3 regions of the Pseudomonas sp. H3_E07 genome follow, and region 1 is predicted to be linked to each of the others. Evidence: riboswitches for the same ligand, from Rfam matches in the RefSeq annotation. Region 1 holds a riboswitch; each other region holds the start of a gene.

The links. Region 1 has a riboswitch for cobalamin ahead of cobO (cob(I)yrinic acid a,c-diamide adenosyltransferase). Riboswitches for the same ligand answer to the same signal wherever they lie in the genome.
Positions count from the first base shown of each region.
Region 2: linked by a shared signal. The riboswitch ahead of AB4O08_RS21825 (ABC transporter substrate-binding protein) and the one ahead of cobO (cob(I)yrinic acid a,c-diamide adenosyltransferase) in region 1 are both predicted to bind cobalamin.
Region 3: linked by a shared signal. The riboswitch ahead of AB4O08_RS00825 (CbtB domain-containing protein) and the one ahead of cobO (cob(I)yrinic acid a,c-diamide adenosyltransferase) in region 1 are both predicted to bind cobalamin.

Region 1 is NZ_CP162795.1:4,463,005-4,472,905, reverse strand. Features, by position in the region: gene AB4O08_RS20540 (cobyric acid synthase) at 1-1,379, opposite strand, end outside; gene cobD (threonine-phosphate decarboxylase CobD) at 1,376-2,365, opposite strand; gene cbiB (adenosylcobinamide-phosphate synthase CbiB) at 2,358-3,266, opposite strand; gene bluB (5,6-dimethylbenzimidazole synthase) at 3,263-3,913, opposite strand; gene AB4O08_RS20520 (cobyrinate a,c-diamide synthase) at 3,910-5,241, opposite strand; gene cobO (cob(I)yrinic acid a,c-diamide adenosyltransferase) at 5,238-5,849, opposite strand; cobalamin riboswitch at 5,929-6,179, opposite strand; gene AB4O08_RS20510 (C40 family peptidase) at 6,277-6,816, opposite strand; gene AB4O08_RS20505 (C40 family peptidase) at 6,961-7,590, opposite strand; gene hda (DnaA regulatory inactivator Hda) at 7,804-8,508, opposite strand; gene AB4O08_RS20495 (DegT/DnrJ/EryC1/StrS family aminotransferase) at 8,656-9,891, shown strand; gene AB4O08_RS20490 (ATP-grasp domain-containing protein) at 9,888-9,901, shown strand, end outside.
Region 2 is NZ_CP162795.1:4,751,812-4,761,712, forward strand. Features, by position in the region: gene AB4O08_RS21815 (ABC transporter ATP-binding protein) at 1-457, opposite strand, end outside; gene AB4O08_RS21820 (FecCD family ABC transporter permease) at 454-1,458, opposite strand; gene AB4O08_RS21825 (ABC transporter substrate-binding protein) at 1,455-2,465, opposite strand; cobalamin riboswitch at 2,570-2,764, opposite strand; gene AB4O08_RS21830 (DNA/RNA non-specific endonuclease) at 2,801-3,727, opposite strand; gene AB4O08_RS21835 (M4 family metallopeptidase) at 3,856-4,920, shown strand; gene AB4O08_RS21840 (protealysin inhibitor emfourin) at 4,935-5,240, shown strand; gene AB4O08_RS21845 (aldehyde dehydrogenase family protein) at 5,301-6,683, opposite strand; gene ptrR (putrescine utilization regulator PtrR) at 6,788-7,663, shown strand; gene AB4O08_RS21855 (hypothetical protein) at 7,660-7,869, opposite strand; gene AB4O08_RS21860 (amino acid aminotransferase) at 7,970-9,166, opposite strand; gene uvrB (excinuclease ABC subunit UvrB) at 9,511-9,901, shown strand, end outside.
Region 3 is NZ_CP162795.1:188,881-198,781, reverse strand. Features, by position in the region: gene metH (methionine synthase) at 1-2,018, opposite strand, end outside; gene AB4O08_RS00850 (fatty acid cis/trans isomerase) at 2,185-4,476, shown strand; gene nfuA (Fe-S biogenesis protein NfuA) at 4,996-5,580, shown strand; gene cobM (precorrin-4 C(11)-methyltransferase) at 5,646-6,392, opposite strand; gene AB4O08_RS00835 (cobalamin biosynthesis protein) at 6,462-6,854, opposite strand; gene AB4O08_RS00830 (CbtA family protein) at 6,851-7,555, opposite strand; gene AB4O08_RS00825 (CbtB domain-containing protein) at 7,567-7,755, opposite strand; cobalamin riboswitch at 7,852-8,056, opposite strand; cobalamin riboswitch at 8,535-8,734, shown strand; gene cobW (cobalamin biosynthesis protein CobW) at 8,828-9,895, shown strand; gene cobN (cobaltochelatase subunit CobN) at 9,899-9,901, shown strand, end outside.

The DNA of each region.
Region 1 (9,901 bases):
TCGCGCTCGCGCAACGCGTGGTAATCCACTGCCTGCACATCCTGCAGACCGGCCCAGCGCAGCAAGGCGCTGCAGGCCGCCGGGCTTTCGAACAAGCCATGCAGGTAGGTGCCGAGAATTTGCCCGTCGGCACTTTGCGCGCCATCCGTGCGACCGTCATCCAGCAACACGGCAGCGTTCGACAAAGCGTCGCCAGACGTCACGCCCGCATGAATCTCATAGCCGCAGACTTCGGCATCCTCCAGCAACAGCCGCCCGCGCACGTTGCGCAACTGCTTCTCTTCTTCAAGCGTAGTGCTGAACGCCAGCAGCCCAAGCCCATCGCTGGAGCCGGCAGGCCCTTCCAGGCCCAGCGGGTCATGCACCTGCTCGCCGAGCATCTGCAGGCCGCCGCAAATGCCGAGCACCTTGCCGCCATAGCGCAAGTGCCGCGCCACGGCGGTGTCCCAGCCGTTGGTGCGCAAATAGGACAGGTCGCTGCGTACGCTTTTCGAGCCGGGGAGGATGATCAAGTCGGCGGCGGGGATTGGCTGGCCTGGCCCGATGAATTGCAGATCCACTTGAGGATGCAGGCGCAGCGGGTCGAAATCCGTGTGGTTGCTGATGCGCGGCAACACCGGCACTACCACCTTGAGTACCTGGGCCACCTTGTCGGTCTGGCGCCTGTCGATGCCGTCTTCGGCTTCCAGGTGCAGGTCCATCACGTAAGGCAACACGCCCACCACCGGTTTGCCGGTGCGCGCTTCCAGCCAATCCAGACCGGGTTGCAACAGCGCGATGTCACCGCGAAAACGGTTAATGATAAAGCCCTTGACCCGTGCCTGCTCCGTGGGCGATAGCAATTCCAAGGTCCCGACCAAATGGGCAAACACCCCGCCGCGATTGATGTCGGCGATCAGCAAAACCGGGCAATCCACCGCTTCGGCGAAGCCCATGTTGGCGATGTCATTGGCGCGCAGGTTGATCTCCGCCGGGGAGCCCGCGCCTTCCACCATTACCACGGGGTAAGCCTGGCTCAACCGGGCGTGGGAAGCCAGCACCGCTTGCATCGCGATGGATTTGTAGTCGTGGTAGGCCACAGCGTTCATGGTGGTGACGGCGCGACCGTGGATGATCACTTGGGAGCCGGTGTCACTGTTAGGCTTGAGCAACACCGGGTTCATGTCGGTGTGCGGCGCCAGGTTGGCGGCCTGGGCCTGCACAGCCTGGGCGCGGCCGATTTCGCCGCCTTCTGCGGTCACGGCGCTGTTGAGCGCCATGTTCTGCGGCTTGAACGGCACCACCGCCACGCCCTGACGGACCAGCCAGCGGCACAGCGCCGTCACCAAGGTGCTTTTGCCGGCGTCGGAGGTGGTGCCTTGCACCATCAGCGTGCTCATGTAGCGTCCTTAAAGGCGACCAAGGCTTCGTCCAGCCGTAGCCAGTCAGCCTCGGTGTCGGGCAGGCCGAAACGCAGACTGCTGTCGTGGACAAACAGCCGTAGCAGGATGCCGCGCTGGGCCATGAATTCGTGCATGCGTTCGGCGTGAGGCGTGATCAGCCATTGAAACAACGCGCAGCCACCCTGGGGGGGAAAGCCGTGGCGCTCCAGCAAGGCGAACAAACGCTGGCCTGCCTCGATGCAACGCACGCGTTGGAACGCCTGACCGGTGGTGTCGCGCAGACATATCTGACCCAACACCCGCGTCGGTCCGCTGACGGCCCAGGGGCCGACCTGTTCAGCCAGCAACTTGAGCAGCTTGCGCTCGGCCAATACAAAGCCCAGCCGCACCCCGGCCAGACCGAAGAATTTGCCGAACGAGCGCAACACGATCAGGCCGACCTGATGGGCGTGGCCCGCCAGGCTGAATTGAGGGGTGACATCCATGAACGCTTCGTCTACCACCAGCCAGCCGCCCCGCTGGGCCAGCCGCGAATGCCAGTCCAGCAAGCGTTGTGGGGCCAGGTTCAGGCCGGTGGGGTTGTTGGGGTTGACCACCACCAGTACGTCGAGCCCCTCCAAGAAGAAGTCGACTTCCTGCTCTTGCACTTCGCGCACCACGTAGCCGGCGCGGCGCCAGGCTTCGGCGTGTTCGGCATAGCACGGTGACAACACGCCGACTTTGCCAGCGCGGCGCAGGCGTGGCAGCAACTGGATGGCCGCCTGGGAGCCGGGCACCGGCAACAGGTGTGCAGCGCCATAGTATTCGCTGGCGGCCTGCTCCAGGCCGTCGTCGGTTTCCGGCAGGCGCGCCCAGGCCCGCAGCGGGATCTCGGGAATCGGCCAGGGCCAGGGCGCGAGGCCGCTGGACAGGTCGAGCCAATCGGCCTCAGCTATCCCGTACTGAATCGACGCCCTGCGCAACCGGCCACCGTGCTCAAGCATAGAATTGCGCCCCCGCGCATAGAATCAGCAGCCACAACCATACGCCGCGCTGCACCAGTTGCCAGCCCCGGTCGATGGAATCGGCATCTGCCGCCGGGCCTTCGCCCAGTTGCGGACGCTGGTGCACTTCACCGTGATAGATGGCGGCGCCGCCCAACTCCACGCCCAGGGCGCCGGCACCGGCAGCCATCACCGGGCCAGCGTTCGGGCTGTCCCAGGTCGGGCCTTGGGTGCGCCAGCATTTGAGCGCCAGACGAGTCTTACCCAGTACCGCGTAGGTCAACGCCACCAGGCGTGCAGGAATGTAGTTCAGCACGTCGTCAATCTTTGCCGCCGCCCAGCCGAAGCGTTCAAAACGTTCGTTGCGATAGCCCCACATGGCATCAAGGGTGTTGCTCAGGCGATAAAGCACCACGCCCGGCACCCCCGCGAGCACAAACCAGAACAGCGCGGCGAAGACCGCATCGCTGCCGTTCTCCAGCACCGACTCAGTGGCCGCGCGGGCGACTTCGGTGCTGTCCAGTTCACTGGTCTGACGGCTTACGAGGTAGCTCACGCGCTGGCGCGCTTCGTCCAGGTCATCGCTGCGCAAGGCCTGGGCCACCGGGATCACATGCTCGCCAAGGCTGCGCATGCCAAGCGCGCAGTACAACGCCAGGATCTCCAATACCCAGCCGATGTACGGCGCCCAGGATAAAGCCGTAGCCAGCAGAGTCAGCGGCACCACGGCGATAACCCACGCGGTCACGCCATGACTGCGCCAGCCGCGACCACCGGTATTGAAACGTTGCTCGATACGCCCGGCGAAATTGCCGAACGCCACCAGCGGATGCCAGCGTCTGGGTTCGCCCAGCAGCGCATCCAGCGCGACTGCAGCGACACACAGCAAGGCCACACTCATTGATTCACTCCCCACCCATTCTCATACAACATGTCACTCAGCGGCCGAGGCTCGGTCCAGCCTTCGAGTTGCAACATCGGGGCCGGGTAGAACTCGGCCACCGGCCCCAGGCACAGCACGGCCAAAGGTTTCGCGCCGGGTGGCAAACCCAGCAGATCAGCCAGGGCCTGGGGCTCGAACAGCGAGACCCAGCCCATGCCCAGCCCTTCGACACGGGCCGCCAGCCAAAGATTCTGAATAGCACAGGACAGTGACGCCATGTCCATTTCAGGCAACGTGCGCCGCCCAAAAATGTGCCGCTCACGGTCATCCATCAACGCCGCCACCAGCACTTCGGCGCAGTCGTGAATGCCTTCGACCTTGAGCTTCATGAACTCATCGGAGCGTTCACCCAGGGCTTCGGCGGTGCGTATGCGTTCTTCTTCCACCAGTTGTTGAATCTGCCCACGCAACGGACGGTCGCTGATGCGGATAAAACGCCAGGGCTGCATCAGGCCGACACTGGGTGCCTGGTGCGCGGCCTGGAGCAGACGATGGAGCAATTCCGGGGCGACAGTGCCGCCGCTGAAGTGGCGCATGTCGCGACGTTCAGCGATGGCGCGGTAGACCGCCTGGCGGTCGGCCTCGGGGAAGGCGTTGTCGGTCATGGCCTCATCGCCGGCAAGCCGGCGCCTACAGGATCGGGCGCGAACAATGCGGCCACCGCCTGGGGATTCGAGGGGAAGTAAAAGTGTACGTAGGAAGCCGTCATCCGCCCCTGCCGATAAACCGCCTCGGCACCGCGTCCGCCATTGGGGCTAAGGCCACGGGCAATCGGCTGCCATTCGGTGGTGGTCAGGGAGTGGTGATAGGTATGGCCGCGCAGCGTGCCTTCGGGCAATTCGACATTTTGCAGCGCCAAGGCCGCGAGTTTCTTCTGCATCACCGCATCGCCTTGCAGCAGGCCCACCAGTTCGGCGCGAACACCCTCGACATCGGTCAGCGAGTCCAGCAGGTAGAGCATGCCGCCGCATTCGGCGAGCAGCGGTTTGCCGGCGGCATGATGAGCGCGGATGGCGTCAAGCATCGAGGTGTTTTCCGCCAGCGCCTGGTGGTGCAATTCCGGATAACCACCGGGCAGATAGAGGCTGTCGACATCAGGCAATTCGCGATCATGGATCGGCGAGAAAAACTCCAGTTCAGCGCCCATTGCCCGCAGCAGGTCGAGGCTGGCGCCATAGGTAAACGCGAAGGCTTCGTCGCGGGCCACGGCGATGCGCACACCGTTGAGCAATGGCGGGGTTTCGATCACTTCCGGTGCGGCAAAGGTCACTGGCGGCGGCAAAGCCACTTCGCAACTGCTGCCCAGCGCTTGGGCGGCTGCATCGAGACGCACATCGAGGTCGTTCAGTTCGCTCGCCTGTACCAGGCCTAAGTGACGGCTAGGCAGTTCGATACCGGTCTCGCGGGATAACGCGCCGTACCAGCGCAGGCCTTCGGTGAGGCTGCCTTCGAGCAATTGTGCGTGACGCAAGGTGCCAACGCGATTGGCCAGCACTCCGGCAAACGGCAGATCCGGCTGATAACGTGCCAGGCCCAGGGCCAACGCGCCGAAGGTCTGGGCCATCGCCGTACCGTCAATCACGCCCAAGACAGGCACGCCGAAGTGTCGCGCCAGGTCGGCGCTGGACGGTGTGCCGTCGAACAGGCCCATCACGCCTTCGATCAGGATCAGGTCCGCCTCCCCCGCCGCTTCCCATAGCAAGCGACGACTTTCCTGCTCGCCCACCATCCACATGTCCAATTGATACACCGGCGCACCGCTGGCGCGTTCGTGGATCATCGGATCGAGGAAGTCCGGGCCGCATTTGAACACGCGTACCCTGCGCCCCAGGTTGCGGTGCAATCGGGCAAGCGCGGCGGTGACGGTGGTTTTGCCCTGGCCGGACGCCGGTGCGGCAATCAAGACGGCCGGGCAATGACGGGGCTGATTCAAAGTTCGACGCCCTTCTGTGCCTTGATACCGGCTTGGAATGCGTGTTTGAGCATGCCCATTTCGGTGACGGTGTCGCCCATTTCGATCAGTTCAGGCTTGGCACCGCGGCCGGTGACCACCACGTGTTGCATCGGCGGGCGGGCTTGCAGGTCGCTGAGCACCTGGTCCAGGTCGAGATAGCCGTGCTTGAGAGCGATGTTCAGTTCGTCGAGTACGACAAGACCGATAGACGGGTCCTGCAGCAACTCGCGGGAAACCGCCCAGGCGGCTTCTGCGGCGGCGATGTCACGCTGGCGGTCCTGGGTTTCCCAGGTGAAGCCTTCGCCCATGACATGAAAGCGCACTTGCTCGGGGAAACGGCGGAAGAACAATTCCTCACCGGTACTGTTGCGCCCCTTGATGAACTGCACCACACCGCACTGCATGCCGTGCCCCATGGCTCGGGCCAGCATGCCGAACGCGGAGCTGCTCTTGCCTTTGCCGTTGCCGGTCAGCACTAGCAACAGGCCGCACTCGTTCGGGGAGTTGGCGATGCGTTCATCGATCACGGCTTTTTTGCGCAGCATGCGCGCCAGGTGGCGTTCGTCGCGGTCGGGGGAATCGGTCATGGCAGCTCTCCGTTGGGGCTGGACAAAAACGGCGGGCAGGAAAAAGAAAAAACAGACAGCCAAGCATCGCCCACCGTGATGCTGTTGGATGTTGCAGGCCGGTCTCCGGGCTCATGAGTGGCGCGCGTCTTATAGAAGCGCAGACCGACGCTGCGCCTTCCCATATCGCGAGCGATACAGTGGCAAAAGGCAGCGTCTTGACTCATTTACCGTTGCGGGGGCAGCGCCGGGATCGCGGCGTCACTGTGTACAAGTGCGCTCACTCACCGGCTTCCCTGTTTCACTCCGTCGACCCATGGGTCACAGAGCACCTGGAACAAGCGGCGAAGGGTAGTAGTTTGAGGGGCGAGCTGCAAGCTTCAAGCTGATCGCCGCAAGCAGGCATCGCACCGCTTGCAGCTTCACGCGTGAAACCTGCCGCTGCTTTCTAAGGATTACGCGCCAGATTGCCTGGCAACACGCGCTTGGCGCTCAGGTAGGCATTCTGCCAATACGCCTTGGACAAGGTGTCCAACTTCACCGTACCACCGGTTTGCGGTGCATGCACAAAACGGCCTTCACCGACGTAGATCCCGGCGTGGCTGACCTGTGAACCGCCGCCCGTGGCAAAGAACAACAGGTCGCCCGTCTGCAGATTCTGCTCGCTGACATCTTGCGCACGCATCACGATCAATTCGCGAGTGGTACGCGGCAGGGAGATGCCGGCAGCGTCGCGGAAGACAAAACCGATCAGGCCACTGCAATCAAACCCGGAGTCCGGTGTGTTGCCGCCCCACCGATAAGGCGTGCCGACCAGGCCCAGGGCACGGAAGAGGACGTCTTCGGCCGCAGGCGAGAAATTCTGGCTGGAATAGTTGAACACCGGCTTGGGCTTCACCGCTACGGGAGCGGGCGGCGGTGGACGACTTGCGCAGGCGCTGAGCAGCGCGGCGCAAAGAATGAGGATCAGGCGGGCCGAGGTCGACATGGGCAGAACAATCCTGGTCTGGATGCGGCTTTCGCTGCCGAACGCTGAAAACCAGAACGCGCAAGCAAAGCTCGCGCGAACGGATTACAACAATGTCCAGGGATTCTAGCGCTTACACGTCAAACTTCAAGTATCACTTTAAGTTTACTTGCTAGCGGTAACTGTCGTCGGGGCCATGGCGAGTGCGCGCTTGGCTTCGATGAAGGTTTTGCTCCAGTAGCTGTCGCCCAGGTTGTCGACTCGAACACCGCCACTGCGACGGCTGCTGGAGTGGATAAACTGGTTGTCGCCCAAGTAGATACCGGCATGACTCACACGACCACGCCCTGCCGTACTGAAGAAAAGCAGATCACCGGGCTTGAGGTTGTTGCGCGCGACCAACGGTGCATCCACGTTGATCATTTCACGGGTGGAGCGTGGCAGGTTCATGCCCGCTTCTTCACGAAACAGATAGCCGATGAAACCGCTGCAGTCGAAACCGGCTTCAGAAGTGCCGCCGAAACGGTAACGGGTACCGATCAGGGACATGCCGCGTTCGAGGATGCTGTCGGCCAGAACGGGAAGCTGGTAAGGCTTGCTACCGGAGAAGTTGGTCAGCTCTTTTTCAGTTGCCAGCTCTTCTTCATAAACAGAAGCAGACTGTGCAGCAACGAATTTTGCCTGATTTTGAACATGTGGTTTTTGCTGTTCTGCCACCTGTTGAGGGTGGGAGGCGCAACCAAACAACAGGGTAACGAGTGCGAGGGGCACGAGGGGTGCGAAGCGATTTAGCATGGGCACGACCGTGGCTGATATGTAAAGAAGACGAGACTATGCCCTCTATCACATCGATTTGCAAATTCAATCGTGATCTATGTGACTTCTTGTTTGGACCATGACATCTAAGCCCTTAACACCCCGTACCTGCCTTTTGCGTAGCCACATCGGCTCAAGCGCAGGTTTTCTGGCGCCTGGAATTTGCCGAACGCGGCAAAAACAAAGGGCTGTCTACCAGCCGAGGGTTTCTTTCAAGAAGGGAATGGTCAGCTTGCGCTGGGCCTGCAAGGAGGCCTGATCGAGCTGTTCGAGCAAATCGAACAATGCGCTCATGCTGCGTGTACCGCGAGTGAGAATAAAATGCCCCACTTCATCGGTGAGGTGCAGGCCACGACGGGAAGCACGCAGTTGCAAGGCACGCAATTTGTCTTCGTCGGAGAGCGGGCGCATCTGGAAGATCAGCGCCAAGGTCATCCGCGACTTGAGGTCGGCCAGCTTGATCGGCAATTCCCGTGGCGAGGTAGACGCGGCAATCAGCAGGCGCCGACCACTGTCACGCAAACGGTTGAACAAGTGAAAGAGCGCCTCTTCCCATTCCGCCTTGCCGGCGATCGCTTGCAGATCGTCCAGGCACACCAGCTCGTACTGCTCAAGATGGTCGAAAATGCCGATACCGCGATCCATCAACTCAGCCAGGGGCAGGTAAACCGCCGGCTCGCCCATTTGCTCGAAACGCAGGCACGCGGCCTGCAACAGGTGGGTACGCCCTACGCCGTGCTTGCCCCACAAATAGATCAGGCTTTCGGTCCACCCGGCGTCGGCTTCGCAGAGCCGCTCGACATAGCCGAGTGCAGCGGCATTGGCGCCTGGGTAGTAGTTGATAAAGGTGGCGTCGTCACGCAGACGCACACCCAAGGGCAGCTGAATCGGTTTCATGCTGACTGAACGGCTCCAAACGAACCGTTAGTGGCCTCTGTGTAAAGTTTGCAAAGTTTATACCCGTGACGCCGGGCGCACAATGCAACAGACCCCAAGCAAAATCAAAGGTTTGCGTTAACTTGTTGGTTTTATGCAAATTGTTCGATGCCGCAGAACCGCGAACCCACCAAGCCGACCCTTTACCAAATTGGTATGTTTCCTGCTTCGCCTCGTCATATTGCCAAGAACGACATTTCATTGACGGTTGTGCGTACCATGAAAAACATCATCAAGCTGCTCGTTCCGGAAATGCCCAAAGTCGAGCAGATTCTTGCGTACTGGAAGCAAATCGATGAAAACCGCTGGTACACCAACTTCGGCCCGCTGGTCAATGAGCTAGAGGGCCGGCTATCGCGCTCTTTCAGTCGCGAGCCCGCGCAAGTCCATGTTGTGTCTATGGCGAATGGTACGTGTGCGCTGCAAATTGCATTGGAAGCCCTGAAGCTTCGCAAGAGCGGCCGCGTATTGGTACCCGGATTGACGTTCGTTGCCACGGCTACCGCAATCATCCGGGCCGGACTCACGCCGCTTATCAGCGACGTCGATCCTGACAATTGGTTGCTGACCCCCGCCATAGCACGCGCAGTGCTGGCCGAAGTGCCCTTCGATGCAGTGATGCCGGTGTCCACGTACGGTTGCGCTCAAGATGTCGCTGGCTGGGATCTTTTTAGTGCCGAAACCGGAATTCCGGTGGTCGTCGATGCCGCAGGCGCCTGGGGTAACCAGCAGATTGGACTGACGACCAAAGTCGCCTTCAGCCTGCACGCCACCAAATCCCTAGGGGGAGGTGAAGGTGGTTTCGTGGCTTCGCGCCACCACGCCTACGCCCAAAGCATGCGAGCATTAAGTAACTTCGGCATCGATGCACAGAGTGGAGGCCTGGTCTTCGAGGCCGGCGAGAACGGCAAGATGAGCGAATACCACGCCGCCGTCGCACTGGCCGCGATGGACAATTGGCCAACTGTCGCAGAAGCACGACGCAATTTGCATCAACGCTACGTAGAACGCCTAAATGAAAAAATCCCTGCACTGAAACTCCAGTCCAAGCCCGTCGATGGCGTGTACAGCCTGATGCCCGTAATGCTGCCCGCGGGGTTACGCGGTGTAGATATTCAGTTGCGCCTGCTGGGCAAAGACATCGAAACCCGGCGCTGGTACTGCCCTCCGCTGCATGGCCACCCCGCTTTCCAAGCCTATACGGCTGGCCCGCTGCCAGTGGTTGACCAATTAGCGGAGCGTTTGCTGGGATTGCCGTTTCATCTTTCACTCAGCGATCAATGCGTGGATAGAGTCATAGAATGCCTGGCCGAATTGCTCGCTGAACAACTGGCTGCGCGATGACGATGACACC
Region 2 (9,901 bases), 290 kb from region 1:
CACGGGCGATGTGCACGCGTTGGCGTTCACCGCCCGAGAGGCTGCGCCAGGCGCGATGGCTCAAGTGGGTGGCGTCGACGTCACGCAAGGCCTGATTGACGATGGCGTCGTCTTCGCCGGACCACGGGCTCAGCGCTGACAACCATGGAGTGCGGCCCAGCGCCACCGCGTCGAACACGCGGATGGCGTCGTCGGTGTCGGCCTGCTGTTCCACCACCGCCAGCTGCTGCGCGATGGCGCGGCGCGACAGCTTGCCCAGGCGTTGGCCGCCCAGTAAGACTTCGCCGGACGCCGGCGTGCGCAGCCCGGCGAGCAGCTTGAGCAAGGTGGATTTGCCGGAGCCGTTCGGCCCGACGATGCCGAGGGTTTCGCCCGGCTGCACGTCCAGATGGATATCGCGCAGCAACTGCGCTTCACGCACCTTGAAGCCCAACCCTCTGCAGCTCAGTACTGTCATCGCGCATTCCTCCGGCCAATGAGGATCAGCGCAAACACCGGCGCGCCGACCAGCGCCGTGACCACGCCGACCGGAATCACCTGGCCTTTGATCAAGGTGCGCGACAGTACATCGGCTGCAATCAAGAACAACGCGCCGCCCAACGCACTGGCCGGCAGCAAGCGCGAGTGCCCGGTGCCGAGCAGCAGGCGCACGGCGTGGGGGATTACCAATCCGACAAAGCCGATGGAGCCAACAATCGACACCATCACCGCCGTCACCAGGGCCGCGCAGCCCACCAGCACAAATTGCACCCGGCGCACCGGAATGCCGAGGGACGCTGCCGAGTCGCTGCCGAAGGTAAACGCATCCAACGCACGGCGGTGCCACAGGCACACCGCCAAGCCTGCGACGGCCACCGGCACCGCTAACCACACCGAGGGCCAGCGCACACCACTGAGGTTGCCGAGCAGCCAGAACAGGATGCCGCGCGCCTGTTCGGAACTGGCGGATTTGGTGATCAGGAAGGCGGTGAGCGCATTGAACAACTGCGAGCCGGCAATGCCCGCCAGAATGATCTGGCCGGTGCCGCTGGCCGAACCGCTGGCGCGCGCCAGCAGGATCACCAACGCAAACGCCGCCATGGCGCCAACAAACGCGCCCGCCGACAACGAAATCAACCCGCCGCCCACGCCGATCAACGCCACCAGCACCGCGCCAGTCGAAGCGCCGGCACTGATGCCCAGCAGGTAGGGATCGGCCAGTGGGTTGCGCAACAGCGATTGCAGGATCACCCCGCACGTCGCCAGCCCGGCGCCACACGCAGCGGCGACCAGGGCGCGGGTGAGGCGGTAGTTCCACACCACGCCTTCGTCGATGGGGTCAAGCACGTAGCTGGCCGCCCACAGTTTGTTGGCGAGCACCTGGAGCACGACTTGCGGTGAGATGGCGGTTTCGCCGATCGCCACCCCCGCGAGTAGGGCGGCTAATAGCAGGGCCAGGGCGAGTAGGGTGCGCGTCATTTGGGCAGGTCGTAGCCGTCGATGGCCGTGGCCAGTTGCTCAAGCCCGTCGAACGTGCGGATGCTGGCCTGCAGCGCCAGGGCATCGAGGATGATGATGCGGTTGTTTTTCACCGCGTCCATGTTGCGAGTCACGGGATCGCTGCGCAGGAAGGCCAGTTTCTTTTCATGGTCGTCGGCGGGGTAGCGGCGGCGGTCCATGCGTGCGATCACCAGAAAGGTCGGGTTGGCCTTGGCGAGGGTTTCCCAGCCGACGGCGGGCCATTCTTCAACGGATTGCACCACGTTGTGCAGACCGAGGGTTTCCAGCATGAACTCTGGAATGCCCTTGTGGCCGGCCACGTAAGGATCGCTGGCCATCTCGGAACTGGAGAACCACACCAAGGCACTGGCTTGCTTGAGGCCTTTGCTTTGCACGGTGGCAACAGATTTGGCCAAGCGTACCTTGAGGTCGTCGTTCAACTGTTGGCCGCGCGCCTGTACGTCGAAGATCTCGGCGAGTTGGCCGATGCTTTTATAGATCGTTTCGATACGGAACGGCTCCAGCCGTGTGCCGTCGGCGCCTACCAGGTTGTCCTTGCCTTCGCAGTCGGAGGGCAGCAGGTAAGTGGGGATCTTCAGTTCATGGAATTGCTCGCGGGTGCCGACCACGCCCTGGGGCCCGACCACCCACTCCAGCTCGGCGGCCACCAGCTGCGGGCGCTTGGCGATCACGGCTTCAAAGCTCGGCTCATTGTTGGCTAGCCGCTCGATGCTGTCGTTCTGCACCTTGTACTGCGGCAGTACGCTGTTGAACCACAGTGAGGTGCCGACCACTTTGTCCCCCACGCCCAATGCGTAGAGCATCTCTGTGGCCGCCTGGCCGATGGTCACGCTGCGGGCGGGGGCTTGCTGGAAGGTCAGGCGACTGCCGCAGTTTTCCACGGTCAGCGGGTAGTGGGTGGGCGCGGCTTGGGCGAGGGCACAGAAGCCCAGGCCGGTGAGCAGGGCGGTAACGCGTGGCAGCATGGGGCAATCTCCGAATGAACCGTACGTGCCATTCGGAAATACACCCTTAAGCGCTGCACTAGAAAAACAGGCAAGAATGTCCTTCCCGGACACCCCGCCGGTTGGTAATTGAGCTTGGGCCGGCAGGTCTCCTGACTGATGCGTCGTCGCCAGGCTCCGGCCTTCCCGGACAAGGTCCAGTGGCATCAGGGAGCAGGCTCAGCACCTACAGTTGCGGGGGCAGTTCCGATTGGCGAGGGTGTACCGCGCTTCGGATTCCCTATTAGTCCCGTTTGGGAACCGGCGCGGTATGGTAGTTGATTAGGGCGGGGCGATATAGCCCGAGGCACGCTCGGTCAGAGACGAATGTCTTCAGGCCCCTGTATCAGCGCTTCAATCCGCGTGCCGGTGGCGCGTTCTTCGTTGCTGAAGCCGTCGTAGTCGGCCAGGTTGGCAAAACGCAGGCCGGTGAGGCGTTCTATCTGGATTACGCTGCGCTGGTAGGTCCTGAGCTGGCCGAACACCAGGTCGAGCTGGCCCAGCTCGCGGCTCTGGTCGATCATGTAGGCGCTGGCCGAAGGCTTGCCGTCATCGCTGAGGTAGGCGACCACTTTCCAGAACGCCTTGGGGATCTGGACGCCCCGGTACACCCGGTCGTCGTCGGCGAACACCGGGCCGGTGAACACGGTGGCTCGGGCTTTCCAGCGCTGGGTGTTGTCGAGGATGTAGTCTTCGAGCTCCAGCCAGGTTTTCTGGTTGAACCCGCTCATCTGCGGTGAACAGTTGGTGAAATGGAAGGTGTCGAAGTTGGCGGTTTGCGCCGCGTCGCCCCAGTTGGGGTCTTGTCGGCGCACCAGGTGGCCGCGATCCAGGCCGTTGCTGGCATACAGTGCTTCGCCCACCTGCGCATCAATGGGCAGGCGTCCGTCGTAGGCCCAGGTGTCGTTGCTGCGAATGATGTCCACATGCTGCCCGCCATCGATGTTGACGCCCACATACAGCGCGAGCCGCTTCGAGCGTGACATCGTTATCGAGAAGTGCGTGTAGTCCAGGCGCTTCTGGACATCGCCGGCCAAGGTCTCTTCAACCGTAGGCCAGGGCACCCCGAAGCTGCCGAGAAAGTCCTCAGCGTAGCCGCGTCGGTCCTTCAAGTCGTTGGCCGAGGTGACGCGGGGCGTCGCGGCTCGTGCCTCCAGCAATGTGGGGCTCGGTGCGATCAATGGGCGCAGGTCAGCGAGCCTGGGGCGGTATGAAAGGTCGATTTTGGCTTTACGTGCGGGCATCGGTCAGTCCTCCTTGGATAAACACGACTGCAACATAGGTTAATGACAATTGATGACACGCGATAACCCCTGGAGGCTATCCTGAATCGATGACCCGGACGTTGTTACCTGCCAAATGGAGCCAGCCAATGTGTGTTCGCCAGCCGAATCGTAATCCGATTTTCTGCCTGATCCCGCCCTATATGCTCGACCAGATCGCGCGCAACGGGGACAAAGCGCAACGGGAGGTCGCGTTGCGCACCCGCGCCAAGGACACAACGTTCCGCTCGCTACGGATGGTCGCCGTGCCTGCCAAAGGGCCGGCGCATATGGCCCTGGCCATGGGGGCCGATAAACGCCGCTCGATCTACAGCGCCGAGGGCGCCGACAGCCTGCCGGGCACGCTGGTGCGTGGCGAGGGGCAGCCCGCCAGTGGTGATGCGGCGGTGGACGAGGCCTATGATGGCTTGGGCGCCACCTTCGATTTTTTCGACGAGGTCTTCGATCGCAACTCCATCGACGATGCCGGGATGGCGCTGGACGCCACTGTGCACTTTGGCCAGAACTACAACAATGCGTTCTGGAACTCGACCCAGATGGTGTTCGGGGATGGAGACGGGCAGTTGTTCAACCGCTTTACGGTGGCCCTCGACGTGATTGGCCATGAGTTGGCCCACGGCGTCACCGAGGACGAGGCCAAACTGATGTATTTCAACCAGTCCGGGGCGTTGAATGAATCGCTGTCGGACGTGTTCGGTTCGCTGATCAAGCAGTATGCGTTGAAGCAACGTGCGGAAGACGCCGATTGGTTGATCGGCAAAGGGCTGTTCACCCAAAAGATCAAAGGCACCGCCCTGCGCTCGATGAAAGCCCCCGGCACGGCGTTTGACGACAAACTGCTGGGCAAGGACCCCCAGCCCGGGCACATGGATGATTTTGTGCAGACCTACGAGGACAATGGCGGGGTGCATATCAACTCCGGCATTCCCAACCATGCGTTCTACCAGGTGGCGACCATACTGGGCGGGTTCGCCTGGGAGCGCGCCGGGCGCATCTGGTATGACGCGCTGCGTGATGCGCGGCTGCGGCCCAACTCGGGTTTCCTGCGCTTTGCGCGCATTACTTACGATATTGCAGGCCGACTCTACGGCGCTAACAAGGACGAACAGAAAGCGGTCAAGGACGGTTGGAAGGCGGTCGGCATTGCTGTCTGACGAGAGGAACGGCCATGCAAATTTCAATCAAGGAAAACGGCGGGCCCGGTTTTTTTCCGGGCCTGGCCAAGCCACAGACGGTGGAACTGGACACGCTGCCGGAGCAGGAACAACAGGAGCTGCGGCAGCTTGTCGAGGCTTGCGACTTCTTTCAACTGCCGCCCAGCAATGCGCCTGCCCCCGGTAATCCGGGCCAAGTGCATTACACCGTGACGGTAAAGGACGACGAGCGCGAGCACACCGTTTGCGTGCTCGCGCCGGTGAAGTCGCAGGCGCTGGATGGGCTGGTGCAGTGCGTGCGACGGCATATTCGCTGTTGAGGCCGCTTTAGGTCTAGCGGGACGGTTCGACAGGCCCCCTTGCCACCGATGTCGCTTGATTTACTTGCGATCCAGCCACACCGTCTGGGCGTTGCAGAATTCCCGCACGCCGAAGTGCGATAGCTCGCGTCCGAAACCACTCTTTTTCACGCCACCAAATGCCACCCGAGGGTCGGAGACGCTGAAGGCGTTGATGAAGATGCCGCCGGTTTCCAGCTGATTGGCGATGTCCCGTGCCTTCGCGGAGTCGGTGGTGAAGATGCTGGCCGTGAGGCCAAACTCGCTGTCATTCGCCAGGGCCACCGCATGGTCGGCATCACGGGCGGTGATGATCGAGGCGACTGGGCCGAACAGTTCCTGTTTGAACGAGGTCATCTGGTCGGTGACGTCTGCCAGCACGGTCGGTTCGTAGTAGTTGCCGGCGCCGGGCACTTTGTGGCCGCCCAGCAGCAGGGTGGCGCCTTCTTCCAAGGTCGCCTGGACCTGGCCGTGCAGCTCGTCGCGCAGGTCGAAGCGTGCCATCGGGCCGATGTAGGTGGCGGCTGACGTCGGGTCGCCCATCACCAGAGCGCGGCTGGCTTCCAGGAATTTGACGGTGAAAGCCTCCACCACACCTTCTTCGATGATCAGGCGCTTGGCGGCGGCGCAGACTTGGCCGCTGTTCTGGAAACGACCGATCAGCGCCGCTTGCACCGCGGCGTCGAGGTCGGCGTCGTTGAGTACGATGAACGGGTCGGACCCGCCCAGTTCCAGCACGCACTTTTTCAGCGCGGCGCCGGCCTGAGAGCCGATGGCGATGCCTGCACGTACGCTGCCGGTCAGGGTGACGGCGGCGATGCGCGGATCGGCGATGGCCTTGGACACGCCGTCGTTGGTCACGTTGACCACTTCAAACAGACCTTCGGCGAAGCCGGCCTTCTGGAACGCTCGTTGGATCAGATAGGCACTGCCCATCACGTTTGGCGCGTGTTTGAGCACGTAGGTATTGCCGGCCAGCATCGTCGGTACGGCGCCGCGCAGCACTTGCCACACCGGGAAGTTCCACGGCATCACGGCGAAGATAGGGCCTAGCGGGCGGTATTCGATCTGCGCACTGCCGTTGTCCACCAGGGTCGGTTCCGGGGCGAGCATGGCCGGGCCGTGGGCGGCGTACCACTCGCTGAGTTGCGCGCACTTTTCGATTTCGGCACGGGCCTGGGCGATGGGTTTGCCCATTTCCAGGGTGATCATCTGCGCCATGTCTTCGGCTTGTTCGCGCAGGGCGCTGGCCAGGCTCAGCAGCAACTCGGCGCGCTGGCTGACCGGCTGACGGCGCCAGGCACGGAAGGCGAGGGTGGAGCGGTCGAGGGCGGCGTCCAGTTGCTGCGCGGTTTCATACGGATAGCTGCCGACCGTTTCGCCGTTGGCCGGGTTGATCGAGAGGGCGTGGGTAGTCGCGTTCATGGCACCGTCCTGCTGAGTGAATTAGGTTGAGTTCAGCGTACGGGGCTATATCTTTTCTGGAAACTGAATAATATTAAGCAATACATTCACGATTGGAGAATGATTTGGACCTGGTGCAACTGGAAATCTTCAAGGCCGTTGCCGAGCAAGGCAGCATCAGCGCCGCCGCGCAGTTGATTCATCGCGTGCCGTCGAACCTGACCACGCGCATCAAGCAACTGGAGCAGGACCTCGGTGTGGAGTTGTTCATCCGCGAGAAAAGCCGCCTGCGCCTGTCACCGGCCGGGTGGAATTTCCTCGGTTATGCGCGGCGCATCCTCGACCTGGTGCAGGAAGCCCGCGCGACAGTCGCGGGGGAGGAGCCCCAGGGTGCGTTTGCCCTGGGATCGCTGGAGAGCACGGCGGCGGTGCGTATCCCGGCGTTGCTGGCGGCGTACAACCAGAAACACACCAAGGTCGAGTTGGACCTGAGTACCGGGCCTTCAGGCACCATGATCGAAGGCGTGTTGTCGGGGCGGCTGACGGCAGCGTTTGTCGACGGCCCGCTATTGCACGCGACCCTGGAAGGTGTGGCGGTGTTTGAGGAAGAGATGGTGGTGATTGCGCCGCTGCATCACGCGCCGATCACCCGTGGGCAGGACGTGAACGGGGAGAGCATCTACACCTTTCGCTCCAACTGCTCGTACCGGCATCACCTGGAGCGCTGGTTTTCACAGGACGGCGCCGTGCCGGGCAAGATCTTCGAGATCGAGTCCTACCACGGCATGCTCGCTTGCGTCAGCGCCGGCGCGGGCCTCGCGCTGATGCCGCGCAGCATGCTCGACAGCATGCCGGGGTCGGCGGCGGTGAGTGTTTGGCCGCTGATGGACAACTTCCGGATCCTGCACACCTGGCTGATCTGGCGGCGGGGGACGGTGTCGCAGAGTTTGAACAGTTTCGTGAAGTTATTGGAGGAGCAGGGCGCCATCCGTGCGGCTTAGCCACCGAATTGCAGGGTGCCCATCGCCAGCTTTGCCATCAGTGCGGTCGCACCCAATTGCACCAGCCACAGCGCCAGGCCGCCCAGAAAGACGCCCAGCGCCACTTGCAGCACCAGGCTTTTTTGAGGCTTGGGTTGCGGTGCGCGTGGGGCGTAGTCATCCAGTTCGTCACGGTCGGCACGCAGGTCCAGGTCATCGTTTCTCATAGCATTCTCACAGCGAAGGGGCGGTCAAGGTTCAGTCTAGGGGCTGGATACGAAAAAGGGGAAGCCATAGGCTTCCCCTTCTGGTGCAACCGCTGCAGGTTTACAGCACCTGAACGATCGCCTTTGTGACTGCATCAATGTTCGACTGGTTCAACGCTGCCACACAGATACGGCCGGTATCGAGGGCATAGATACCAAACTCGCTGCGCAAGCGGGTGACTTGCTCAACAGTCAGGCCAGAGTAGGAGAACATCCCACGCTGGCGACCGACGAAGCTGAAGTCGTGGCCCGGAGCTGCCTTGGCCAGTTCGGCCACCATCTGCTCGCGCATGCCACGGATGCGCAGGCGCATTTCGGCCAGTTCGGCTTCCCACTGGGCACGCAGCTCAGGGTTGTTCAGCACCGCTGCAACGATCGCCGCGCCGTGGGTTGGCGGGTTGGAGTAGTTGGTACGGATCACGCGTTTGACCTGGGACAGGATGCGCGCGCTTTCTTCCTTGGAGTCGCCGACGATGGACAGTGCGCCCACACGTTCGCCGTAAAGCGAGAACGACTTGGAGAACGAGCTGGACACAAAGAAGGTCAGGCCCGATTCAGCGAACAGGCGCACGGCGGCAGCGTCTTCGTGGATGCCATCGCCAAAGCCCTGGTAGGCCATGTCGAGGAATGGCACCAGGTTCTTGGCCTTGATCACGTCCAGCACGTTCTGCCAGTCGGCCGGGCTCAGGTCGACGCCGGTCGGGTTGTGGCAGCAGGCATGCAGCACCACGATGGACTGGGACGGCAGGGCGTTGAGGTCTTCGAGCAGGCCGGCACGGTTCACGTCGTGGGTGGCGGCGTCGTAGTAGCGGTAGTTCTGCACCGGGAAACCAGCGGTTTCGAACAGCGCGCGGTGGTTTTCCCAGCTCGGGTCGCTGATGGCGACGACGGCGTCTGGCAGCAATTGCTTGAGGAAGTCTGCACCCAGCTTCAGGGCGCCAGTGCCGCCTACCGCTTGCACGGTGGTGACGCGGCCAGCGTTCAGCAGTGGCGATTCAGCGCCGAACAGCAGGGTTTGCACGGCCTTGTCGTAGGCCGCGATGCCGTCGATCGGCAAGTAACCACGGGCGGCGTGTTGCGCCACGCGAATGGCTTCCGCTTCGGCAACGGCACGCAAGAGTGGAATCTTCCCCTCCTCGTTGCAGTAAACGCCCACGCCAAGGTTGACCTTGGTGGTTCGTGTATCGGCGTTGAATGCTTCGTTGAGGCCCAGGATAGGATCGCGTGGTGCCATTTCGACAGCGGAGAACAGGCTCATTTTTGCGGCAGCTCTATGGGGGATAGGAGGGACGTGTCGCGCTCCAGCCGAATGCACTAGAGCGGTGCACAAACGGGGAGCTAGTATAGAGGCCATCACCGCCAAGGGCGACAGCCGAAATGGCTTTTCGGCCAAGTTTTTCGGTTTATTTGCCGACCGTTAGTCTTATTGCAACATTGATTGGTAAGGGCGTGCGCGACGATTGCCTTGAAACCCATGACATTCGCCACCACTTCTATGTCTATCATGGTTTTTTCCTACTATCCGCTCTGAGTCTTCGCGGGTGGCGGTCTATTTCGTCCTCGACGGGTTTACAGTCTGGGGGTGACCACACGAGGTACGTTATGTCGGATTTCCAACTCGTCACCCGCTTTGAACCCGCTGGCGATCAGCCGGAAGCCATTCGCCAGATGGTCGAGGGCATTGAAGCCGGCCTGGCCCACCAGACGCTGCTCGGGGTGACCGGGTCGGGCAAGACCTTCAGCATTGCCAACGTGATTGCGCAGATCAATCGGCCCACCCTGGTGCTGGCGCCGAACAAGACCCTGGCCGCGCAGCTCTATGGCGAGTTCAAGGCGTTCTTCCCGAACAATGCGGTGGAGTATTTCGTTTCCTACTACGACTACTACCAGCCCGAAGCCTATGTGCCGTCCTCCGATACCTTCATCGAGAAGGATGCGTCGATCAACGATCACATTGAACAGATGCGGCTGTCGGCGACCAAGGCCTTGCTGG
Region 3 (9,901 bases), 1.9 Mb from region 1:
GTGATGCCTTTGACCAGCGCGTGTTCCAGGCGCTTGTTCACGTCCCAGCCACGCCATTCTTCGGTCTCGGCTTCCTTGACGCTGCCGTCGCCCTTGTACTTGTCGGCGATGGCGAGCAGGGCGTCGGTGCCGTCCGGCGTGCGGTTGAGCACCACGTCTTCCACGGCATCACGCAGCTCGGCCGGGATCTGGTCGTAGATCTCCAGCTGGCCGGCGTTGACGATGCCCATGGTCAGCCCGTTGCGGATCGCATACAGCAGGAACACCGAATGGATTGCCTCACGCACCGGGTTGTTGCCACGGAACGAGAACGACACGTTGGACACGCCGCCGGAGGTCAGTGCATACGGCAGCTCGTCACGGATGTAGGCGCAGGCGTTGATAAAGTCGACGGCGTAGTTGTTGTGCTCTTCGATACCGGTGGCGACCGCAAAGATGTTCGGGTCGAAGATGATGTCTTCCGGTGGGAAGCCGACTTCATTCACCAGGATGTCGTAGGAGCGTTTGCAGATCTCTTTCTTGCGCGCTTCGGTGTCGGCCTGGCCGGCTTCATCGAACGCCATCACCACCACCGCAGCGCCATAGCGCTTGCACAGCTTGGCGTGGTGGATGAACTGCTCCACGCCTTCCTTCATGCTGATGGAGTTGACGATGCCCTTGCCCTGGATGCACTTGAGGCCGGCCTCGATCACGTCCCACTTGGAGGAGTCGATCATGATCGGCACGCGGGAGATGTCCGGCTCGCCGGCGATCAGATTGAGGAAGGTCACCATGGCCTTCTTCGAATCCAACATGCCCTCGTCCATGTTGATGTCGATCACCTGGGCGCCGGCTTCCACCTGCTGCAGCGCGACTTCCAGGGCTTCGGTGTAGTTATCTTCACGGATCAGGCGGGCGAACTTGGCCGAGCCGGTGATGTTGGTGCGCTCGCCGACGTTGACGAACAACGAGCTGCGATCGATGGTGAACGGCTCCAGGCCTGACAGGCGGCAAGCCTTCGGAATATCCGGGATCTGGCGCGGCGCGTAACCGGCCACGGCCTTGGCGATGGCCTCGATGTGGCCCGGCGTGGTGCCGCAGCAGCCGCCGACAATGTTGAGGAAGCCGCTCTGGGCGAACTCTTCGATGACCTTGGCTGTTTGTGACGGCAACTCGTCGTATTCGCCGAATTCGTTGGGCAGGCCGGCGTTCGGGTGGGCAGAAACGTGGGTGTTGGCCTTGTTCGACAATTCTTCCAGGTACGGACGCAGCTCGCTGGCACCCAGGGCGCAGTTGAGGCCCACGGAGATCGGCTTGGCGTGGGCCACGGAGTTCCAGAACGCTTCGGTGGTCTGGCCCGACAGGGTACGCCCGGAGGCGTCGGTGATGGTGCCGGAAATCATGATCGGCAGCTCAATATTCAATTCCTCGAACACGCCTTGCACGGCGAAGATCGCGGCCTTGGCATTGAGGGTGTCGAAAATGGTTTCGATCAGGATCAGGTCGGCACCGCCTTCGATCAGGCCTTTGGTGGCCTCGGTGTAGTTTTCCACCAATTCATCGAAGGTCACGTTGCGGTAGCCGGGGTTGTTCACGTCGGGCGACAGCGAGCAGGTGCGGCTGGTCGGGCCGAGCACGCCTGCGACGAAACGCGGCTTGTCCGGGGTTTCCGCCGTTTTGGCGTCGGCGATCTTGCGCGCCAGGCGTGCGCCTTCTACGTTTAGCTCAAACGCCAGCGCTTCCATGCCGTAGTCGGCCATGGAAATGCGCGTGGCGTTGAAGGTATTGGTTTCGAGGATGTCGGCGCCGGCATCCAGGTAGGCTTTTTCGATGCCGCCGATTACGTCTGGACGGGTGATCACCAGCAGGTCGTTGTTACCCTTGACGTCGCTGGGCCAGTCGGCGAAGCGTTTGCCACGGTAGTCATTTTCCTCAAGCTTGTAGCTTTGGATCATCGTGCCCATGCCGCCGTCGAGGATCAGGATACGTTCCTTGAGGGCTTGATGAAGGGCTTGCAGACGAACGCTACGATCGGACATGGGACTACTCTGGTCAGGCATTTCGGAGGGCGTGAATCATAACAAACCTGTGCCGATTTAGAGCATGCGCAGTTTTTGCATGAATATCGTTCATGTTGCTGGGGAGTATGGCCCGGTAGAATCACCGGCAAATTTTCAGCGCACGCATTGAACCGGGACCCGATACATGTCACTTCGCCTCATCACCAGCGCCGTCCTGGCGCTGGTCGCTTGCATCGCACAGGCTGACGGACCCGCCCCGGCGATTTCGTACACTCGCGACATTCAACCAATCTTTACCGAAAAGTGCGTGGCCTGCCACGCCTGCTACGACTCCGCCTGCCAGCTCAACCTGGGCAGTGGCGAGGGCGCGGCCCGGGGTGCAAACAAAGTGCCGGTCTATGATGGCGAGCGCAGCCAGGCGACCCCGACCACACGGCTGTTCTATGACGCCTTTGGCAAGCAGGCCTGGCAGCAAAAGGGCTTTTACTCGGTGCTGGACGCCCAGGGCAGCCAGGCGGCCTTGATGGCACGCATGCTGGAGCTGGGCCATAACGCACCGCTGCAACCCAACGCCAAGTTGCCTCAAGATATCGTACTGGGCCTGAACCGTGAAAACATGTGCGCCATGCCCGGCGAGTTCAATGCCTACGCCGGTGCCCATCCCAAGGAAGGCATGCCGCTGGCGGTCACCGGCCTGACGGACCAGCAATACCAGACCCTGCAACGCTGGCTCGCGTCCGGCGCTCCTATCGATGAACAAGGCCTGGCGCCCAGCGCCAAGGAAGCCCTGCAGGTGCAGCAGTGGGAAAACCTGTTCAACCAGCCGGGTGCGCGGGAGAGCCTGGTGGCGCGCTGGTTGTTCGAACATCTGTTTCTCGCGCACATCTACTTCGAAAACGGCGAACCGGGGCATTTCTTCCAGTGGGTGCGTTCGCGTACGCCCAGCGGCCAGCCGATCGATCTGATCGCCACCCGTCGCCCCAATGATGATCCAGGCACCCGTGTGTATTACCGCCTGTGGCCGGTGCAGGGTGTGATTGTGCATAAAACCCACATCGCGTACCCGTTCAGTGCCCAGAAGATGGCGCGGATCAAAGAACTGTTCTACGCCGGCAACTGGCAGGTCAACGCCTTGCCGGGCTATGGCCCAGGCCGTCGCGCCAACCCCTTCGAAACCTTCGAAGCCATCCCGGCCAAGGCGCGTTACCAGTTCATGCTGGACAACGCCGAATACTTCGTACGCACCTTTATCCGTGGGCCGGTGTGCCGTGGGCAGATTGCCACGGACGTGATCCGTGACAACTTCTGGACCCTGTTCCAAGACCCGGACCACGACCTGTACATCACCGATGCGCGCTATCGCGGCCAGGCCACGCCGTTGCTGGCGATGCCGGGGCAGAACGATGACGTCGGCAGCGTGCTCAGCCTGTGGCTGGCGTACCGCGACAAACGTAATGAATACGAGGCCCTGCGCCGCGACAGCTATGCTGACTTGCCGCCGCCAAGCTGGTCGACCCTGTGGGCGGGCAATGACAATGCCTTGCTGAGCATCTTCCGCCACTTCGACAGCGCTTCGGTGACCAAAGGCCTGATTGGCGAGGTGCCGCAAACCCTGTGGCTGTTCGACTACCCGCTGCTGGAGCGCACCTATTATCAGTTGGCGGTGAACTTCGATGTGTTCGGCAACGTGTCGCACCAGGCCCAGACCCGGTTGTATTTCGACCTGATTCGCAACGGTGCCGAGCAGAACTTCCTGCGCCTGATGCCGGCCGATTCCCGCGAGGGCTTCTTGGATGACTGGTACCAGAACAGCGGCAAGCTCAAGCTATGGCTGGACTATGAAGCCATTGATGACGATAAACCCACTGGCCTGCACCTGAATGAAAACGATCCGAAGCGCGACTTTGCCAACCAGTTGCTCACGCGTTATGGCGATTTGAATGCGAGCCCGGATCCGATCAACCGCTGCACGGGCGCCTATTGCTCGCGTGACGGCGTGGACCCAGCCATTCAGGATGCGGAGCAGGCGCTGAGCCGCCTGACTTCACGCCCGGCCGCCGGGCTCAAGGTCATCGACCAACTGCCTGAAGCGACGATGCTGCGTGTCGAGACCGCCAGCGGTAAGCGTGTGCTCTACAGCATGCTGCGCAATCGTGCCCACAGTAACGTGGCGTTTCTGCTGGGTGAGGCTTATCGCTATCAGCCGGGCTTGGACACGGTGACGATTTATCCTGGCGTGCTGAGCAGCTATCCGAACTTTATGTTCAATATCCCTGCCCAGGAAGTGCCGGAGTTTGTGGCTGAAATGGAGCGGGCCAAGGATGCCAAGCGTTTCGAGAAGATTGTGGACCGCTGGGGTGTGCGGCGCAGTCATCCGTTGTTTTGGCAGTACTTCCATGATGTGTCGCAGTACATTCGGGAGACTACGCCGGTGGAAGAGGGGGTGTTGGATATGAATCGGTATCAGAACTTGTGAGATCTTTTCGGAGTACATATCCGTTGCTGCGGTAACGGCTGATATTGGTTCCGCCCTTACGGCGCCTTAGATAAAAAGCCAGAGCAAGCGCGACTCGCTTCGCATCGTGGATACGCTTTTCGTCCTCTGTAGGAGCCGGCTTGCCGGCGAAAAACGTGAGAACGCCGCGTTTTGTCTGGTTACCCGCGTCATCGTTAACCACCATCGCAGGCAAGCCAGCTCCTACAGGGACTGCGTTTGCCCTTGCCTTTGCTCTACACCACTCAGGCCGCCGTGCTCTTGCGGTCCCCCAAACCCCTGTCGGATTACGGGCACACCGAGTATTGGGGCAAGAGCCTTTTGGTTGCTTTTGGACTCTTTTCAAAAGTGACCCGCCGTAAGAGCGGAACCCATAGCAGCCATCACCCAAATAACGGATATGTACACCCCCCCAAAAAACCTATCCCGACAAAAACACTAGGACTTTGTACCTGCGTAATATTTTGGCGTAAACTGCTGGCAAGCCTGTGAGGAGTTTCCATGACTGCCATAACCATTACCGACGCCGCCCACGATTACCTGGCTGACCTGCTGTCCAAGCAGAACACCCCGGGTATCGGCATCCGCGTCTTCATCACCCAACCCGGCACCCAATACGCCGAGACTTGCATTGCCTACTGCAAGCCTGGGGAAGAGAAACCTGAAGACACCGCCCTGGGGCTGAAAAGCTTCACCGCGTACATCGATGCCTTCAGCGAAGCCTTCCTCGACGACGCCGTGGTCGACTACGCCACCGACCGCATGGGCGGCCAGTTGACCATCAAGGCGCCAAACGCCAAGGTGCCGAACGTCAACGCCGACAGCCCGGTGAACGAGCGCATCAATTACTACCTGCAGACCGAGATCAACCCAGGCCTGGCCAGCCACGGCGGCCAGGTCAGCCTGATCGACGTGGTCGAAGACGGCATTGCGGTGTTGAAATTCGGCGGCGGCTGCCAAGGCTGTGGCCAGGCGGACGTGACCCTGCGTGAAGGCATCGAGCGCACCTTGCTGGAGCGGATTCCAGAGCTCAAGGGCGTGCGTGACGTGACCGACCACACGCAGAAAGAAAACGCCTACTACTGAATAAGGCGTTCACTGCGAGCAGAAAAAACGGCGCCCCGTGAGCGCCGTTTTTTTATGCCTGGGTTTCAGGGGCGGTAAAGGTGAGCATGGCCCGCGCGATACAGCGACGACTCACTGAAGCTGTCACTTGCCAACACCCGGCCCACCACAATCAATGCCGTGCGCCGAAAGCCTTTGGCCGCCACCTTCTCGGTAATGTCACTCAACGTGCCCATCGCCCAATCCTGATCCGGCCAGGTTGCCCGGTGCACCACGGCAATCGGGCAATCCGCGCCGTAGTGCGGCAGCAGCTCAGCGACGATCTTCTCCAGGTGATTGACCCCCAGGTGAATCGCCATGGTGGTGCCATGCCGGGCCAGGCTGTCGAAATCCTCGCCGGCGGGCATGCGGGTTTTGTCGGCATAGCGGGTCAGGATCACGCTTTGGGCGATATCGGGCAGGGTCAGCTCGGTTTCCAGCAGGGCTGCGCAGGCGGCCACGGCGGTGACGCCGGGAATGATCTGGAAGGGAATGCCCAGCTCCCGCAGATGGCGGATCTGTTCGCCAATGGCGCCATACAGGCTCGGGTCACCGGAATGGACGCGGGCCACGTCCTGGCCGTTGTCGTGGGCGGTTTTGATCAGGTCAATGATCTGTTCCAGGTGCAATTCGGCGCTGTTGACCACCGTTAGCGCCGAATGGCCGTCCAATACCGCCGCCGGAACCAATGAGCCGGCATAGATGATTACCGGGCAACTGCGGATCAGCCGCTGGCCTTTGACGGTGATCAATTCCGGGTCGCCGGGGCCTGCGCCGATGAAGTAGACGGTCATGGTGGTTCCTGTCGAAAAACGGGCGAGCATGAATGTTGCTCATGATCGGGGGCGGCAATTATCGGGATTTTAGCCGGCGCAGGCTAATGCAAAGGTGGCTTGGGCGGTTTTTTTGCGAGTGATCAACAGGCGGGCAGGGCTGCCTGCAAGGTGCTCGGCGAGTGCCAGCGCGGCGCTTTCGGCGATGCCATAACAGCCGGTGTGGGCAAAAGCGATGTCGGATTTGTGGCTCAGGCGGTGTTCAAACGCCGCCAGTTGCTCGGCGCTGAAACACTGCAGTGGCAGGTTCAGCCTCTGGGCCAGAGCCAGTAACCCCGGTTCATTCTGTTTGCGATCGATACTGGCCAGCGCGCTAATGCGGTGACGCTCGATACCGCCCTCGGCGAGGGCCGAATCGAACAGCGCCAGCAAGGTGTGAAGATCGCAACCCTGCTGGAAACCCAGGCCGATCACCAGGGTCATGCCGAGTATTGGTCGTCACGGTTGCGGCGGAACAGCCACGCGCTGATCAGGCCCAGTGCGAGCCAGAAAGCGACGTTGGTCAACTGTGAAGCGATCTTGAATTGTGCTTCCAGGGCTTGCGGTGCCAGCATCGAATGCACTTCGGGCTGTGGCGCGCCGATCACGTGGGGGACGGCGAGGATCGCCACGCCCAGCACTTTCAACAGCCAGTTACGACCAAATACGATCAAAGCGATGCCGGCAGCCGTAGAAGCCGCAGTGCCGATCCACCAGGTCTGGCGCAGCGCCAGGTCCGCGGCGGCGGTGCCCGGCAGCTCAGGCGGCAGGCCCATCGTCGGTGCCAGCACGAAGGTTGCGTAACCGGCCAAGCCCCACAGCAGGCCTTGGGCGGTGCGGGTTGGCGCGCGCAGTGTGTAGAGACCGGCCAGCATCAGCGCAAAACCGACCGCGACCACCAGATTACCGCCTGTGGTGGAGAGCACGCGCTGCCAGCCGTCTTCCGGCTCCCAGGCTTCGGCATCGTGGGTGTGGGCGGCAGCGCCTTCGGTGTGTTCGTGGGCCACTTCGGTGGCGGCCGGGGCCTTTTCAAAGGTTTCCGCCTGCAGAATCAGCGGGGCGACCCAGAAGCTTTGCAGCAAGGTCAGCAACAGGGCGGCCAGCAGGCCGGTGAAACCTGCAGTTTGCGCGATACGCTTGATCATGTCGGCAGGTCTCAGTGGCACGGGAACGCAGCGCTGTGGCGGGTATCGTGGGCAGCGTTGTGCACGGCCTCGATGTGCGAGAAACCGGCAAAGTACACCAGGCACGCACCAAGGATCGACGCGCCGATGGCGGCGGTCAGGCGTTGGCTCAGGGTGGCGGTGCTGCTGGCGGAGTGCGAGGTGCTGCTGACGATCGACATGGCGCGTCCCTTTCAGGTGTCTGGGTGAAACGAGCGCATGGAAACCCCGCGAGCCAGGCACGCAGGGTTTGAACAGCGCCCGCCCACCGCGGGTTTGTTATCTGAATTTTTCGGGCCGGTCTCCGGGCTTGCGAGGGGCAATGTGCCTAATAAGCATCGCCTTCCCATGCCGTCGAGGCACAGTGGATCTGACGCTTCACTCGCTTACCGTTGCGGGGGCAGCACCGGACTGGTCATATCGCTATGACGCACCGGTTTCCCGTTTCACCCTGTGAAGGGCACCCGAAACAAGATGTGTAGGAGAGCATGGGGGTGGGAGGGGAGTCAATTGGGGTGTGTACATATCCCTTGTTGCGATGATGGCTGAAATGGGTTCCGCTCCTACAGCGAACCGCCTTTGCTCTACACCACTCAAGCCGGCTGTCAGGCCGCTGTGCTTTTGCTTTTGATCTTGATCTTGATCCTAAGCGCCCCGTCAAACACGCTGGCCGGAATTCGACAGGGATTTGGGGGGTAAACCGGCAGGGATGCCGGTTTAGCCGCCCCGCGCCATGGATGGCGCGTGGCGGTGGCCCCCCAAATCCCTGTCGGATTACGGGCACACCGAGCGTGAGCGAGGTGCCGAGTGTTGGGGCAAGAGCCCTTTGGTTACTTTGGGGCTCTTTTCCAAAGTGACCCGCCGTAAGGGCGGAACCCATAGCAGCCATCACCGCAGAAACGGATATGTACACTAACCCAACCAATCCAACCCCATCATTGACCATCCCCCAAGCACTGCGTAGCCTTACACCCTTCGAGGTTCTTCGGCCCAGGCCGAAGCTAAGAAGGGAACGCGGTCCAAGCCGCGGCTGCCCCCGCAACTGTAAAGGGTTCAGCTGACTGCCACGCCACTGCCGACAAGGCGGGAAGGCGCAGCCAGCGCCGGTCGCAAGACCCGCAAGCCCCAAGCCAGGAGACCTGCCTCGCAACCGATTTTCTACTTCAACCGGGCGGGGTGATCCGGTGACGAAATCCGCTGCTGCGCGCCGTCGCAGGGCCTATCGTCCCGTATGCCCGCCCCCAAGGGCATCCGATGAAAACACTGGCCAAACTCCCCGTCACCATCGTCACCGGCTTCCTCGGCTCGGGCAAGACTACCTTGCTGCGCCACATGCTCGACAACGCCCAGGGCCGTCGCATCGCCGTGATCGTCAACGAATTCGGCGAACTGGGCATCGACGGTGAAATCCTCAAGCAGTGCTCCATCGGCTGCACCGAAGAAGAAGCCAACGGCCGCGTCTACGAGTTGGCCAATGGCTGCCTGTGCTGCACCGTGCAGGAAGAGTTCTTTCCAGTGATGCGCGAGTTGGTGGCCCGTCGCGGCGACCTCGACCATATCCTCATCGAAACCTCCGGCCTGGCCCTGCCAAAACCGTTGGTACAAGCCTTTCAGTGGCCGGAAATCCGCAGCGCCTGCACCGTCGACGCTGTGATCACCGTGGTCGACAGTCCGGCCGTGGCCGCCGGCACCTTCGCCGCTTTCCCGGACCAGGTGGATGCCCAGCGCAAGCTCGACCCGAACCTGGACCACGAGTCGCCGCTGCATGAGCTGTTCGCCGACCAACTGGCCAGCGCCGACCTGGTGATCCTCAACAAGAGCGACCTGATCAGCCCTGAAGACCTGGCCCGTGTGCGCCTGGAAGTCGCGGAAGAACTGCCGCCCGCGGTGAAGATCATTGAAGCCAGCAGCGGTCGTTTGCCGTTGGACGTGCTGATCGGCCTGGGTGCCGGCTCCGAAGAGCATATCGACGGTCGCCACAGTCATCACGACCATCACCATGACGGTGAAGACGATCATGACCATGATCACGACGCCTTCGACTCCATCTCCATCGACCTGCCGCAGGCCGATGAAGCGCTGCTGCTCGACGCCCTGACCCAGTTGGTGGTGCAACACGGCATCCTGCGCGTCAAAGGCTTCGCTGCGATTCCGAACAAGCCGATGCGCCTGCTGATCCAAGGGGTGGGTACGCGTTTCGACAAGCACTTCGACCGTGCCTGGGGCCCGGACGAAGCACGCATCACACGCTTGGTGCTGATCGGTCAGGACCTCGACGCGGCGGGCCTTGAAGCGCAACTGCGCGCAGCCCTCAGCGTTTAACCCATG